Ilumatobacter coccineus YM16-304: one gene and its partner. The protein of the gene in region 1 interacts with the protein of each later gene in a pairwise test. Links are inferred from orthologs where the notes say so. Each region holds a gene or a part of one and is shown in the gene's direction. Other genes may lie near its edges. The genes, in order: rsfS and YM304_RS14810.

Region 1 (7,101 bases):
ACTGCCCGGCCATGCGACCGACCTTCACGGTGGGGACGCCGACCGAGTAGGTGAGGATGATCGCCATCTGCAGGATGACGCGCAGCTTCTCGCGGATGTTGTCGGCCGAGAACTCTTCGAAGCTCTCGGCGCAGTCGCCCGCTTGGAGGAGGAAGGCGTTGCCGGCGGCGACCTGACCGAGATGGGTCTGCAGCGACCGGCACTCTTCGGCGAAGATCAGCGGCGGCATCTCGGCGATGGTCTTCAGCGACCCTTCGAGCGCTCCGGTGTCGGGCCAGTGGGGTTGTTGTCCGGCGCGACGCTCCTGCCAGGAGCTCGGCGACCAGGGTTCACGCGACGACATGCGAGCAAGGCTATCCGTCGTGATGGCCGACGGCAGGTGTGGGTTCTTCTCCCGACCACGTCGTCGTGTCGGGTCACCATCACTCGGGTCACCATCACTCGGGTCACCATCACTCGGGTCACCATCACTCGGGCTCCGCCAGGGACATCTGGCTGCACTCAGGTGAACGCACGGGAGATCGGGCACCGTCATGGATCGTTCCGATGGGCGTTCCATGCAACGTCGCTTCGCTCGTTGCGTCGCTCCTCAGCTCGCTCCGCTCGACCTGCCCGCCAGTCCCAGTCAAAAACGAAAGGAGCCCCCGAACCAACGTCCGAGGGCACCCATCAATTCTCTCTGTTCGGGGAACGCAGTCAGACGGAAGCTCAGACCGCCAGAATGCGTTCGGCGTCGTCGCGGAGGCCCGCAACGGCGCGGCTCACGAGGCGGCGGGCGGCTTCTGCCGTCACACCGAGCTGTTCGCCGACTTCACGGAAGCTCTTGCGCTCACCGTCGACGAGGCCGAAGCGGGCTTCGACGGCGAAGCGGGCACGAGCGTCGAGCGTGTCGAGGAGTTCGTCGAGCAGATCGCTCTCGACGAGTGCCATGACGGCGTCTTCGGGCGTGGTGTCGCCGTTGGCCATGAGGTCGCCGAGCGTGGCGTCGCCGTCGTCGCCGACGGTCTTGTCGAGGCTGACCGGCGTGGTGAGACGGTGCAGCTCGGCGTTCTGCTGGTCGAGGGTCTCGCCGTCGCCGCTGGCCTGACGCAGTGCCGCACGGAGGCTGGCCGAACGGTCGCCCGGGATGCGGATGAGGCTGGCCTTCTGGTCGAGCGCACGGCCGATGGCCTGGCGGATCCAGAACGTGGCGTAGGTGGAGAACTTGAAGCCACGGCGCCAGTCGAACTTGTCGACGGCGTGCTCGAGGCCGAGGTTGCCTTCCTGGATGAGGTCGAGGAGGTCCATGCCCTGGGGGAGCGGGTAGCGACGGGCGATGGAGACGACGAGTCGGAGGTTGGAGCGGATGAACCGATCCTTGGCCTTGGCGGCATCCCGCACGGCGCGCTTGAGAGCGACGCCCTTCTTGCCGGCCTCGAGGGCTTCGCGGGCGTCCCGTCCTGCTTCGATGACACGTGAGAGCTCGCGCTCGTCTTCGGCGGTGAGGAGGGGGACCTTGCCGATGTCGTTCAGGTAGAGACCGATGGAGTCATTCATGATGCTTCTAACAACCGTTCGTTGTGTTTCGTGATTCCGCGTGTCGTTGTGTCGTGGGGCACAACGAACGAGCTCGGGTGGATCGTGGACCGTTCTGGCGACGAGCCGTACACGGTGATCGGAGCGACGAGCGCTGATGTTGAGTCATGATTCCCTCATGGAACATGGCTCAAACGGAATCGGGGGGTTTTATTTGGGGGACAACTCACAGTAACAGGTGTGTCAACCCCCGTTCGGACCGGTAAGGGGGATTCTTCGAAAATCGACCGTACAGTGGCAGATCGTGTCGGATTCCGGGGTCGATCAGGCTCGCTCGAAGCCACAGCCCGGCATTTCTGGCCGTGACGCGAGCTCCGAGCCGAGCGAGATTCGGCGGGTGGGACTGTTCGGCGGAACCTTCGATCCTCCGCACGTCGGGCACCTCGTCACCGCGGTCAACGTGGCGTACGAGCTCGATCTCGACGTCGTCGTGATGATGGTCGCCAACATCCCGTGGCAGAAGCAGGGCACCCGTGACATCACCGGGGCCGAAGACCGTCTCGCGCTCGTGAGTGCTGCGGTCGCCGCAGTCGATCGGTTGCAGCCGGGTCGGCACGAGATCGATCTCGGGGGCAACAGTTACACCGCCGACACGCTTCGCTCGTTGGCCGCCGACTTTCCCGGGGCGGAGTTGTTCACCATCGTCGGCGACGACGCTGCGGCGGGGCTTCCGTCGTGGGAGCGGCACGAAGAAGTGGTGGCGCAGTCGCGCCTCGTCGTGGTCGACCGGCCGGGCGAACCCGTGGAGTTGCCGGGCGGTGTCGACTGGATTCGTGTGGAGGTTCCCCGTCTCGAGGTGTCGAGCACCGATCTGCGGGCTCGGTTCACCGATGGTCGGCCGCTCGACTACCTCGTGACCAACCCGGTCCTCGAAGAAATCCGGCGACGCGGTCTGTACGGCGTTCCGATCGGCCAGGCTGGTACCGATGACCGCTGACCCTCGCCGCCGCCGTCGCCAGACGCGCGTCGGTGCACTGGCCGCCGTCGTGCTCGTGCTGGTGGGTGCGGTCGCTGCGGTCGTCGGCGTCTCGACGCTGCGTACCTCCGAGGCGGGTTCGGCGCCGACGTCCGACACTCGCGTCGAGGTGGCCTTCCCGTCGACACCGACGATCGCGATCGGCGTGGTCGACGACGAGAACCGACTGGCCTCACTGGTGGTCGGTGTCGTGTCGCCCGCCGGTGCAGGAGGAAGCCTCGTCAGCGTGCCGGTCAACGTCGACACCACGATCGGTTTCGGCGACGAGCGGTCGACGTTGGGGAGCCGCCCGTACGTTCCCGGTGATGCCGAGAGTCTCGAGGCGCTCACGTTCGGTCTCGAGTCGACCCTGTCGATCACCGTCCAGCACGCGCTCGTGCTCGGGCCTGATGACGTGCTCGCGGTCGTCGAGCGCGTGGCGCCGTTCGAGGTCGACCTCCCCGACGACGTGATCGACGCCGATTCCGATCCCGACGAGGTAGCCGAGGCAGGCGTGGCGACGCTCGACGCGGCCACGATCGCCGCGGCCATGACGGCCATCGACATCGACGGCACGACCTACTCCCACCACGACCTCGACGTGGCGCTGTGGGCGGCGTTTGCCCGAGCTGCGTCGTCGTCGCCGCTCGATGTCGATGTCCCGCTCGACGGCGACGAGCGTCCCATCGACCCGACGGGTGTCGACGAGGCGTTCGAGCGTCTGCTGGCCGGCTCGGTGGCTCATCGCGATCTCGCCATCGACATCGACGCTGCCGCCGATGCCGTCAACCCCGACGAGGCCGACTTCGTCATCGTCGACCGCAGCGACGCGCTGCTGGTGTTCGGTGAGATCGCTCCCGGGCTGGTGTCGAAGCCCAACGAGAGCTTGTCGTTCCAGATCATCGCCCCGTTCAGCGACGAGCAGATCGCGGCGGCGGGCGATGGCGTGACCACGGTGGAGTTGATGCACGACCTCATCGGGGAGTTGCTGTTCGCCCAGGGCAACGTCGTGTCGGTGCAGACGTCACCGTCGGTCGACGGGGCAGGCGAGGTCACCCGTCTCGAGGTGTCGGACGAGGACTTCGTCGAAGCGGTCGCTGAAGTCGCTCCGCTCCTGTTCGGGGAGGTCGACGTGGTCGTGGCCTCTCGCCTGATCGAGGGTGTCGACGTGGTCGCGGTGCTCGGCACCGGATTCCTCGATCGGCGAGCCGAGATCGCAGCCGAGGCGGCCACCTCATCGACGACCGACCCGGCAACCGACAGCGAGACGGACGACGGTGAATCAGTCGACGGTGGATCAGCCGACAGCGAGACAGCCGACGGCGACGCAACTGCGGTGAACGACGAGAGTGACGCAACCTCCGATACCGTCGCGGCCGATGAATGACGCGCTTGGTGATCCGGTGACCGCCCCCGACGACGACGGGCGTGCACTGGCGATCCTCGCCGCACGCAAGGCCGACGATCGGCAGGCGTCCGACATCGTCGTGCTCGACGTGGGCGACGTGCTCTCGATCACCGGGTATTTCGTCATCGCCAGCGCCCCGAACGGGCGGCTGGTGCGCAACGTCGCCGACGAGATCGAGCTCACGATCAAAGAACAGCTCGGCCGTCCGCCGGTGCGAGTCGAGGGCCTGCGTGAGTCGCAGTGGACGCTCATCGACTACGGCGACGTGGTCGTACACGTGTTCCGTGACGACATGCGGGAGTTCTACGAGATCGAGCGGTTGTACGGCGACGTCCCCCGCGTCTCGTGGAACGCGTGATTCTTCGTCGTCAGTCGGGTTTTTCGTTGTCAACTTCCGAACGGCGACGGTAACGTTCAGCGCTCGTTCGCACAGCGTGTGAACGAACCCAGAAATGGGGCTATAGCTCAGTTGGTAGAGCGCTTCCATGGCATGGAAGAGGTCAGGAGTTCAATTCTCCTTAGCTCCACAAAGAAACCCCAGGTCGTACGACCTGGGGTTCTTTCGTTTTCGGGGACCCCGAGTTCTCCCGAGCGACGTCGACGAACTCGGTCGCCCTCGCGCAAGGCGCGGGCCGTCGGGTCACCTTTCGCCGGGTTCGGCGACCGAGGTGGTCGTGGTGGTCTTCGCGGTGGTGGTCGTCGTGGCCGGCACGGTGGTTGTGGACGCCGGCGCCGCCGTGGTGGTCGGTGCCTCGGTGCTCGGTGTGGTCGCCTCGGTGGTGGCTGGCGCGTCCGTGGTGGGCGGCACCGTCGTGGTCGTCGTCGTGGTGCTGGGCGTGGTGGTCGTGGTGGTGGCGTTGGGGTCGGGGTAGTCGAAGCGCATCTGCATCGCCTCCGCCGACTGGTTCCAGGGTTCGGTCACGCCGTCCCAGATCAGCACCTCGTCGCCGATCGCGATGAGCGACGGCAGCTTCTCGCCGAGCGTGCGCGACACACGGATGCAGCCGTGCGACGCCGGCTCCAGCGGAATCGAGTTGGCGCCGTGGATCGCGATGCCCTGATTGATGTAGATCGGGTCGTACATGCCGCCCAAGCGGCTCTCGCGTCGACCCTCGATCTTCTTGTACGCGGTGAAGACGCCGGGCGGCGTGTAGGAGCGGCCGCAGATCGCCTTCTCGATCGGCTCGTCGAGCGGTTCGCCACGGTCGTTGGTATCGATCGTGACCGTCTCGCAGTACTCGTCGGCCGTCTCGTACCACGGGGTGAACCCTGTGGCGCCGGCGGCGAGCTCGCCGCTCGAGATGTGCGCAACGAGCACCGCTTCGTCGGCGTGGAAGACGACCATCACCTGCTCGGGCAAGTAGATCTCGGTGTGACCGGCACTCGTGTTCGTCGGGCGCCGGGGAGCGATGCGGATGGGGTCCTGCATGCGGTCCCAGAGTGCAGCGGTGACCTTGCCGGTCGCCTCGGCCCGAGGCGTGCCCATCACGAGCTTCTCGAACGCCCACACGGCCTGCGTGGTCAGGCCGCCGAACGCTCCGTCGACGGGGCCTGGGTCGAAGCCGAGTTCGGCGAGACGCGACTGCACCATCTCGACCTCGCTGCCGGAGTTGCCACTGCTCAGCGTCTGCGACAGGGCGACCTTCTCGACGACGTCCTCGCTGTCGACGTCGGTCTCGACGGCCTCATAGGTGACGGTCGGCAACGGGGCCAGGGTGGTCGTCGAGAGGGAGTTCGTCGTGCCGACCTCACCGTCGGCCGGCTCGGAATCGCTCCGACCGCTGACGATGCCGATGCCGACGACGAGTGCGAGGAGCGCCGCCGCTCCGCCAACGGGCAGCCATCGCGCGAGGGGGTTCTGTGCGGTTCGGCGGGGACTCACGGCGGTGGAGGGTGCTCAGACGTCGGATGAGCAGCGGCACCAGCGTACGGACCGTCGCCGCCGGTTGTCGACGTTCGATCGGTGCGATTCCGTCACACGTGGCCGGGGTGGCCTTCCGCTGTGGCCGTTGAATCGGGCGGCGGGCTGGCGGGCCCGGGGCGGTCAGAGTTGGTCGGGGAGGGCGGCCCATTCGTCGAGGTGGCGGAGGACGTCGTCGCGGTCGTGGCTCGGGAGGGTGAGCACGGCGCGGTGGATGCCCTCGTCGAACAGGTTCGACAGGCCGGCCGGGTCGGTGGTGGCGCCGAACACGCTCACGTCGATCTCGCTCCGGTCGCGTCCGACCTCGGCGCACGCCTCGTCGAGGCGGGCCAAACGGCTTGCGAGCGACGGGCGAGCGCTGATCGGCATCCAGCCATCGGCCCACCTGGCCACGTTGCCGAGCAGTCGGGGCCCGGCGCCGCCGCCGATGTGGACTCGCGGACCGGTCGGCTGGGCTGGCTTCGGCCACGCCCACGACGGGGCGATGTCGACGTGGTCGCCGTGGAACTCGGCGACATCATCACGCCAGATCGAGCGGATCGCCTCGACGGTTTCGTGCGTGCGGTCCCAACGCGACGGGAAGTCGGTGCCGTGGTTCTCGAACTCCTCACGGTTCCAGCCGAACCCGACGCCGAACTCCACCCGGCCGCCGCTGAGCGCGTCGAGCGTCGCGAACTCCTTCGCCGTCCAGAGCGGGTCGCGGGCAGCGAGCAGCAACACGCTCGTGCCGAGACGAATGCGCGACGTGACCGCCGCCGCCATCGACAGCGACACCGTCAGGTCGTACAGGCGTGAGTAGACCTCGGGCAGTGGCTCGCCGGTCAACGAGCCGGGCCACGGCGTCTGCCGACTCGTGGGGATGTGGCTGTGTTCGGGAAGCCAGAGCGACTCGAAGCCACGCTCCTCGACCGCGGTCGCGAGTTCGACGGGGGAGATGCCGTGATCGCCCGCCATCAGAGTGATGCCGATCCGAGCCGTTGTCGTCATTGGTCGGACCGTACTGTGATGAGTTCCGACCCATCGAGACAGAACATCGAAGGAGACCCCATGCATCTCGCCGACATCGGCCGCTACTGGGCAGCGAACCGCGCCGAGTCCGTCGGCCTGCGCTTCGAAGGCCGCTCGTACACCTGGCGTGAGATCGACCGCCGGACCGACGAACTCGCCGCCGGTCTCGCAGCGATCGGCGTCGAACCCGGTGACCGAGTCGGCATTCTCATGGGGAACCGGCCGGAATGGTGC
Region 2 (7,038 bases), 320 kb from region 1 along the record:
GCGGCTGCGGGATCGGGACGACGTCGGCGCTGGCGCTGGCGTGCGTGGGCGCCGTGGGCGCCGTCGGCCGCGAGACGCCGAGCCGCTACCGTCGAGCGCACCATGAAACTGAAACTGTTCTCGTCGAAAGCCGGCAACCGCAAGCCCAACCTGGAGGGCCTCGAGAACGAGGTGAACGCCTGGCTCGACGCGCATCCCAACGTCACGATCGAGAACACCCACGAGGTGTCGCACCCGAACATGTCGTGGTCGCACCTCACGTTGGCCGTCTGGTACTCCGAGTAGCGCCTGCTCGGAACGCCGCGCCGTTGATGGTCGGTGACGTGTCGGAACGTTGTGACAGGGCATCGGTATGGTCGGCGGCGTGAGCGCGCGTTGGTCGGTCGAACAGGTGGAGTCGGTCGCTCCCAACCCGGCCGCCATCACCAACGCGCAGCCGCTGTCCACGCCCAACCGATGGGCTGGGCTCGGCGCCGACGATCGTGTCGTGTGGGGCTCGTGCAAGGGGAGTGGGGCCGAGCCGTACGACACCGCCGTCGATCACGTGTCGGTCGGTTTCCGGTGCACCTGCCCGAGCCGCAAGACGCCGTGCAAGCACGCGCTCGCGCTGTTGCTGATGTGGGCGCACGGGCAGGTTCCCGATGGTGTGCCCACCGCCAAGGTCGAGGCCTGGATCGGCCGTCGGCTCGCGAAGCAGCAGGCGGCCGATGCCCCCGCCGACGCGCGTGCTCCCGATGGCGAGGCGGCCGGCTCCGAGCCCGATGTCGATTCGACGTCGGGTGCCGACGGAGGTTCGATCGACGACGACGCGCCGCTGCCCGAACCGCCTCCATCCGACGAGGAACGTGACGCCGCTCGCGACGAGCGCATCGCACGCATGATGGCCGGGCTCACCGAACTCGACCGCTGGCTCGACGACCGCATCCGCACCGGCCTCGCCGACCCGGCGCTCGCTCGCTACGCCACCTGGGATCACCTGGCCGCTCGCCTCGTCGACGCACAGGCCGGGAGCCTCGCCAACCGCATCCGCCGGCTCGCCGGGCTGGTCGGAGCGTCGGCCGACTGGCACGACGACGTGCTGGCCGAACTCGGCATCCTGCACCTCCTGTCGCAAGCCGGCCGTCGCATCGGGCAACTCCCGAACTCACTGGCCGACGCCGTGGCCACCACCGTCGGCTGGCAGGTTCGCCAAGCCGACGTGCTCGGCGGCGTTCCCGACACCGACGACTGGGTCGTCGCCGGTCGCAGCGACGTGCGCGAAGACCGCATCGAAGTGCGCCGCCACTGGCTGCGCGGCACCACGAGCGGCCGGTGGGCGTTGCTGCTCTCGTTCGCCGCCTACCAGCAGAGCCTCGACACCTCGCTCGAGGTCGGCACCTCCCTCCGCGCCGACCTGCACCGCTATCCCGGTCCGGCGCTGCGTGCGCTCGTCGGCCTCCGGCACGGCGAACCCGTGGTGGCTCGTCCGCCCACGCAGAGCGTCGCTCAGGCGTGCGACGAGATCGGACGGATGATCGTTGCCGAACCGTGGCTCGAACGGGTGCCCACCACGGTCACGGCGGCGTTGGCCCGATCGGGTGACCGCTGGTTGCTGACCGACCACGAAGCGAGCGTGCCGCTGCTCGATTCGCCCCGTCGCGTGCAGGCCGGTTCCGGGCTGGCCACGCTGCTCGCCGTCACCGGTGGCCGCCCCGCCGAGCTCACGATCGAATGGACGCCCCACGGCGTCACGCCGCTCTCGCTGCACCTGCCCGACCGCACCATCGACATCGGGCCGCGTGCCGACTCGTCGTTCGTGGGAGCCGCCTGATGAACACTCCGGTCGACGACGTGAGCCGAGCCGACGGTGCGATGCCGATGGCCGAGCAGTGGCGCAACCTGGTGACGGCCGCACTGCTGGGCACCGATCGCCGCGACCCGCCCGACGCCGACGGGCCGCTGGCCCAACTGGTGGCCGACACCGCACGCGCCGCACCCTCCGAACGGATGCTGGCCCAGGTCGCGGCGTGTACGGCAGTGCGGCGAGCGGCGATCCTGCCCGGTCCGCCGGTCGCGCTCACCAGCGCTCCCGACACCGACGAGCGACGCGAGTGCGTGCCTGCGGCCACCGAGCGTTGGCATCACATCACGACGTCGTGGGGAGTGCTCGAAGACGAGTGGATGCTGACGCTCATCGCCAACGGCTGGCGGCTCTCGGCCGAACTCGTGCCGGTGGCGTTGCAGCGGCACCGATCCGACCCGGTGCGCCACGCTCGCGTCATGGTCGCGGCCGGGCCTGCCGCCGAGTGGCTGATCGAACAGCTCCCCGATCTCGCCTGCACGAAGCAGGGGTCGGTCGACCCGGAGGCCATCGGCGAGCTCGTCGATCTGCCCATTCCACCCGAGCTGCTCGGCCTGCTCCACGCGCCGGGCGAGCAGGTCGGTGCCACGGTCGGGGCGGGCATCGAACAGGGCGAGTTCTCACACGCCCATCGGGCCGTGTTGGTCAACCTGATCGCGCGTATGAGTCCGGCTGGGTTGCCCGGTCTGATCGACGCGCTCGACAACGTCGACCCACACTCGTCGGGGGCGGGCCTCGCATCGGTGCTCGCCGATCTGGCCCTCACCCGGCACCGCATGCTCGACGAACTGTCGGTCTGACACATCACCTGCTCGCGCCGCCGAACTCTGTGACAGGTGATCGGTAGTGTCGGCCAGCATGAGTGAGACCTCGCCCGATGTGCTGCGCCCGCACGCGGAGCTGCACTACGCCGACGAGCTGGCGGCACTCGACCGACTCGACGACCGCGACCGTCCCCCTGGTTGGAAGCTGTCGCCCTGGGCCGTCGTGCGCTACCTCATCGGCGGCGAGCTCAGCGACGGCACCGTCATCTCGCCCAAGTACGTCGGCAAACAGCGACTCATCGAGATCGCCGTCGCCACGCTGGCCACCGACCGAGCGCTGCTGCTGCTCGGCGTGCCCGGCACGGCGAAGACGTGGGTGAGCGAACACCTGGCGGCGGCGATCAGCGGCGATTCCACACTCCTTGTGCAGGGCACCGCCGGCACCACCGAAGAAACGCTGCGGTATGGCTGGAACTACGCGCGTCTGCTCGCCGAAGGCCCGAGCGAGGCGGCGCTGGTGCCGAGCCCGATCCATCGTGGCATGTCGCGCGGCACCATCGTCCGCGTCGAAGAACTCACCCGTATGCCGCCCGAAGTGCAAGACGCGCTCGTCACGGTCCTGTCCGAGAAGGTGCTCCCGATCCCCGAACTCGACAGCGAACTGTCGGCGGTGCGCGGGTTCAACCTCATCGCCACCGCCAACGACCGTGATCGAGGTGTCAACGACATCTCGAGCGCGCTGCGGCGCCGCTTCAACACCGTGGTCCTGCCGCTCCCGGCCACGGTCGAAGAGGAGATCGCGATCGTGTCGCGCCGGGTCAGCGAACTGGGAGCCACGCTCGCACTGCCCGACGTGCCCGCTGCGGCCGACGAGATCCGGCGCGTCGTCACGATCTTCCGAGAGCTGCGCAACGGGGTGACCGCCGACGAGCGGACGAGCCTCAAGGTGCCCACCGGCACGCTCTCCACGGCCGAGGCGATCTCGGTCGTCACCAACGGGCTGGCGTTGGCCGCGCACTTCGGCGACGGTGAGTTGGCGCCCACCGATGTCGCATCGGGCATCGTCGGAGCCGTGGTCAGCGACCCGATCCACGACACCGTCGCCTGGCGCGAATACCTCGAAGGCGTGGTGAGCGAGCGCCCCGACTGGGCCGACTTCTACGACGCCTGCCGCGAGTTGGATGCCTGAGTCCGAGGCTGCGCCCGAGGCTGCGCCCGAGGCCGTCGCCGCATCCGAGGCGCGGCCGGTGCAGGTCCATCTTCTGGGCATCCGCCATCACGGGCCGGGTTCGGCCCGCTCGGTCGTGGCCGCGCTCGACGCGCTCGATCCCGACATCGTGCTCGTCGAAGCACCGGCCGACGTGCAGCCGGCGCTGCCCTGGATCGGGCAACCCGGGCTCGAACCTCCGGTGGCGCTCCTCGGATACGTCGTCGCCGAGCCGGCGCGCGCGATCTTCGCCCCGTTCGCTCGGTTCAGCCCCGAGTGGCAGGCGGTGGCGTGGGCCAACGAGCGTGAGGTCGAGGTGCGCGCGATCGACCTGCCGCTCGCCATCACGTTCGCCAACCGAGACGACGACGCCGACGAACTCGTCGCCGACGGCGCCCCACCCGATCCGCTGCGCCAACTGGCCGACGCGGCAGGCGACCCCGACCCCGAACGATGGTGGGAAGACGTCATCGAACACCGCGGCGACGGAACGCCCGCGTTCGACGCGGTGGCCGAAGCGATGGCGGCAGCTCGTGACGGCACGGTGCCGTCACGATCGGAGGAGCGTCGCGAGGCGCACATGCGGCGAGCGATGCGCGCGGCCATCAAAGACGGTCACCGCACGATCGCTGTGGTGTGCGGAGCGTGGCACGTGCCGGCGCTCGACCTCGATGCGCATGCAGTCGGCGTCGACGCAGCAACCCTGCGCGGGCTGAAGAAGGTCAAGGTCGCGGCGGCCTGGGTGCCCTGGACGCACCGACGGCTCACGACGTCGTCGGGGTATGGCGCCGGGGTCGACAGCCCTGGTTGGTACCGGCACGTGTTCGATCATCCGGGTCGTGACGGCGTCGCACGGTTCTTCGTCGATGCGGCGCACGCACTCCGTGAACGCGGCCTGAGTGCGTCGCCCGACCACCTCATCGCCGGCACCCGACTCGCCGACACGTTGGCGTCGATGCGCAATCGTCCACGTCCGGGGCTACGCGAAGTGCTCGACGCTGCCGACGCGGTGATGGGCGGCCTCGACGTGATCGACGCCGAGTTGGTGGTGGGTGACGCGCTCGGTGCGGTGCCCGACGGTGCGCCGCAGGTGCCTCTCGCCCGTGATCTCGCCAAGTCGCAGAAGTCGGCGCGTCTCAAACCCGAAGCCGGGACGAAGGTCGTCGAGGTCGATCTGCGCACCCCGGCGGGACTACGCAAGTCGCACCTGCTGCATCGGTTGCTCGCACTCGGGGTGCCGTGGGGCGTTCCCGAAGAGGGGCGCGGTTCGTCGGGCACCTTCCGTGAGACGTGGAGACTCTCGTGGGAACCCGAGCTGTCGGTCCGGCTCGTCGAGCGATCGGGGTACGGCACCACCGTGGAGTCGGCGGCGCAGGCCCGCCTGATCGAGCGGGCCGAAGCGGCGCAGAGCCTCCCCGAGCTGGTCGGCGTGCTCGAACTCGGCCTGTTCGCCGACCTGCCCGACGCCGTCGAGCCGTGCGTGCGGCGGCTCGCCGACCAGGCCGCCACCGACCCCGACGTGGGGCACCTCATGGACGTGCTCGCTCCGCTCTCGTCGGCCATGCGGTACGGCGACGTCCGAGCGACCGATGCGTCCTCGCTGCGCCACGTGTTCGACGGCCTCGTCGTGCGAGTGCTCGCCGCGCTGGTGCCAGCATGCTCGTCGCTCGACGACGACGCGGCAGCACAGATGGTCGAGCGGCTCACCACCGTGCAGACCGCACTCTCGATGCTCGATCATCCCGCCCGCCGGCAGGCGTTCCCGCGCGTACTGGCACAGCTCGCCGAGCGTTCGGGGGAGCGGTCGGAATCTTCGGGGCGAGGGCTGATCGCCGGCCGCGCCACCCGGTTGCTGCACGACGGCGATGTCTGGGATGCCGGACAGGTCGAGCGACGACTCGGCCGGGCGCTGTCGCCGGGCACGCCTCCGCTCGTCGGCGCAGCGTTCGTCGAGGGGTTCCTGGCCGGATCCGGCACGGTGCTCGTCCACGACACCGAACTGCTCGGCGTGGTCGACCGCTGGCTGTCGTCGCTGCGCCCCGAAGCGTTCGAAGCCGTCATGGCACTGCTGCGGCGCACGTTCGGCGGGTTCGAAGCAGCCGAACGTCGCCAGCTGATGGCGCTGCTCATGGGGCGCCCGGTCGAACGGGCCACCGGCTTCGGCGACGACGTCGACCCCGACCGTGCGGCCGCCGTGTTGATCACCGTCCGCCACCTCCTCGGCGTCGCGCAACACGACGATGAGCAATCGACACCGCACCGTGCGAGTGCTGCGTCGGGCGTGGCCGTGGAACGGGTGCCGACATGACCGGCCGGACGCCGCCGACGTTCGCCCCCGTCGAGCGCCACGACCTGCCGCTGCCTCGCGTGTCGGATGCCGAGCGGCGTCGCCGATGGCTGCTCGTGCTCGGCAGCCAGTCCGATCCTGCCGACAGCGAGACCGGCGACGCTCAAGCGGCGGACGACGGTGCCGACGGGAGCGCCGAAGGCCCGGGTGACGGGAGCGCCGATGGTGGCTCGTCGGCGTCGGCACCCGATCGATCCGGGGCACCGGGAGGGCTGACTGGCGACGACCGCCGGATCGACGCCGCCCTCGGTGCGCTCTACGACCGCCAAGACCGCGAGAGCAGCGGCGGCCGCAAGGCGTCGGGGCAGCGCAGCGGTGGTCTCGGCCGATCGAAGCCCGGCGTCGTGCGATGGCTCGGCGACATCCGCCGCTACTTCCCGACCGACGTCGTCAAGGTGCTGCAACGCGACGCCGTCGAACGACTCGACCTCAAGCAGTTGATGCTCGAACCCGAGCTGCTGCAGGCGATCGAACCCGACATCGGCCTCGTGACGCTGCTGGTCGAACTCAACAAGATGCTGCCCGACGAGACCCGGGCCACCGCCCGGCAGGTCATCGCCAAGGTGCTGGCCGACGTCGAGGCCCGTCTGACCGACCAGACCCGCCGCGCGGTGACCGGAGCGCTGGCCCGGTCGGCCAAGACCCGGCGGCCGCGGCCCGGTGACATCGACTGGCCGCACACCATCGCTGCCAACCTCAAGCACTGGCTGCCCGAGCAGCGCACGATCGTGCCCGAGCAGTTGATCGGCCACGGGCGCCGCCAGCAGAGCCTGGCGCGAGACGTCGTCATCGCCGTCGACCAGTCGGGGTCGATGGCCGAGTCGGTGGTCTACGCCTCGCTCTTCGCCGCGGTGCTGGCACAGCTCCCCACCCTGCGCAC

What was found.
Region 2: the proteins of rsfS (region 1) and YM304_RS14810 interact in binary tests that used the Escherichia coli proteins (3 or more experiments, as listed by UniProt). The link is inferred for Ilumatobacter coccineus YM16-304 from one-to-one orthologs.

What each region holds. Positions count from the first base shown.
Region 1 is NC_020520.1:2,966,981-2,974,081, reverse strand. Bases 2,604-5,602 are described here. They hold rsfS (ribosome silencing factor), read left to right. Parts: upstream 2,604-3,909; coding sequence 3,910-4,296; downstream 4,297-5,602. Other genes in these bases: YM304_RS13390 (L,D-transpeptidase family protein), read right to left, coding at 4,579-5,602; YM304_RS13405 (hypothetical protein), read left to right, coding at 2,604-3,917. In the rest of the region: YM304_RS13420 (class II 3-deoxy-7-phosphoheptulonate synthase), read right to left, coding at 1-343; YM304_RS13415 (sigma-70 family RNA polymerase sigma factor), read right to left, coding at 709-1,536; nadD (nicotinate-nucleotide adenylyltransferase), read left to right, coding at 1,913-2,512; more of YM304_RS13405, read left to right, coding at 2,502-2,603; more of YM304_RS13390, read right to left, coding at 5,603-5,820; YM304_RS13385 (LLM class F420-dependent oxidoreductase), read right to left, coding at 5,983-6,846; YM304_RS13380 (class I adenylate-forming enzyme family protein), read left to right, coding at 6,865-7,101. UniProt on the Escherichia coli protein: Functions as a ribosomal silencing factor. Interacts with ribosomal protein uL14 (rplN), blocking formation of intersubunit bridge B8.
Region 2 is NC_020520.1:3,283,920-3,290,957, reverse strand. What follows is about bases 1,810-4,745. They hold YM304_RS14810 (ATP-binding protein), read left to right. Parts: upstream 1,810-2,698; coding sequence 2,699-3,793; downstream 3,794-4,745. Other genes in these bases: YM304_RS14805 (DUF5682 family protein), read left to right, coding at 3,786-4,745; YM304_RS14815 (DUF5691 domain-containing protein), read left to right, coding at 1,810-2,640; YM304_RS14820 (SWIM zinc finger family protein), read left to right, coding at 1,810-1,810. Also shown: YM304_RS14825 (hypothetical protein), read left to right, coding at 103-285; more of YM304_RS14820, read left to right, coding at 365-1,809; more of YM304_RS14805, read left to right, coding at 4,746-6,119; YM304_RS14800 (VWA domain-containing protein), read left to right, coding at 6,116-7,038.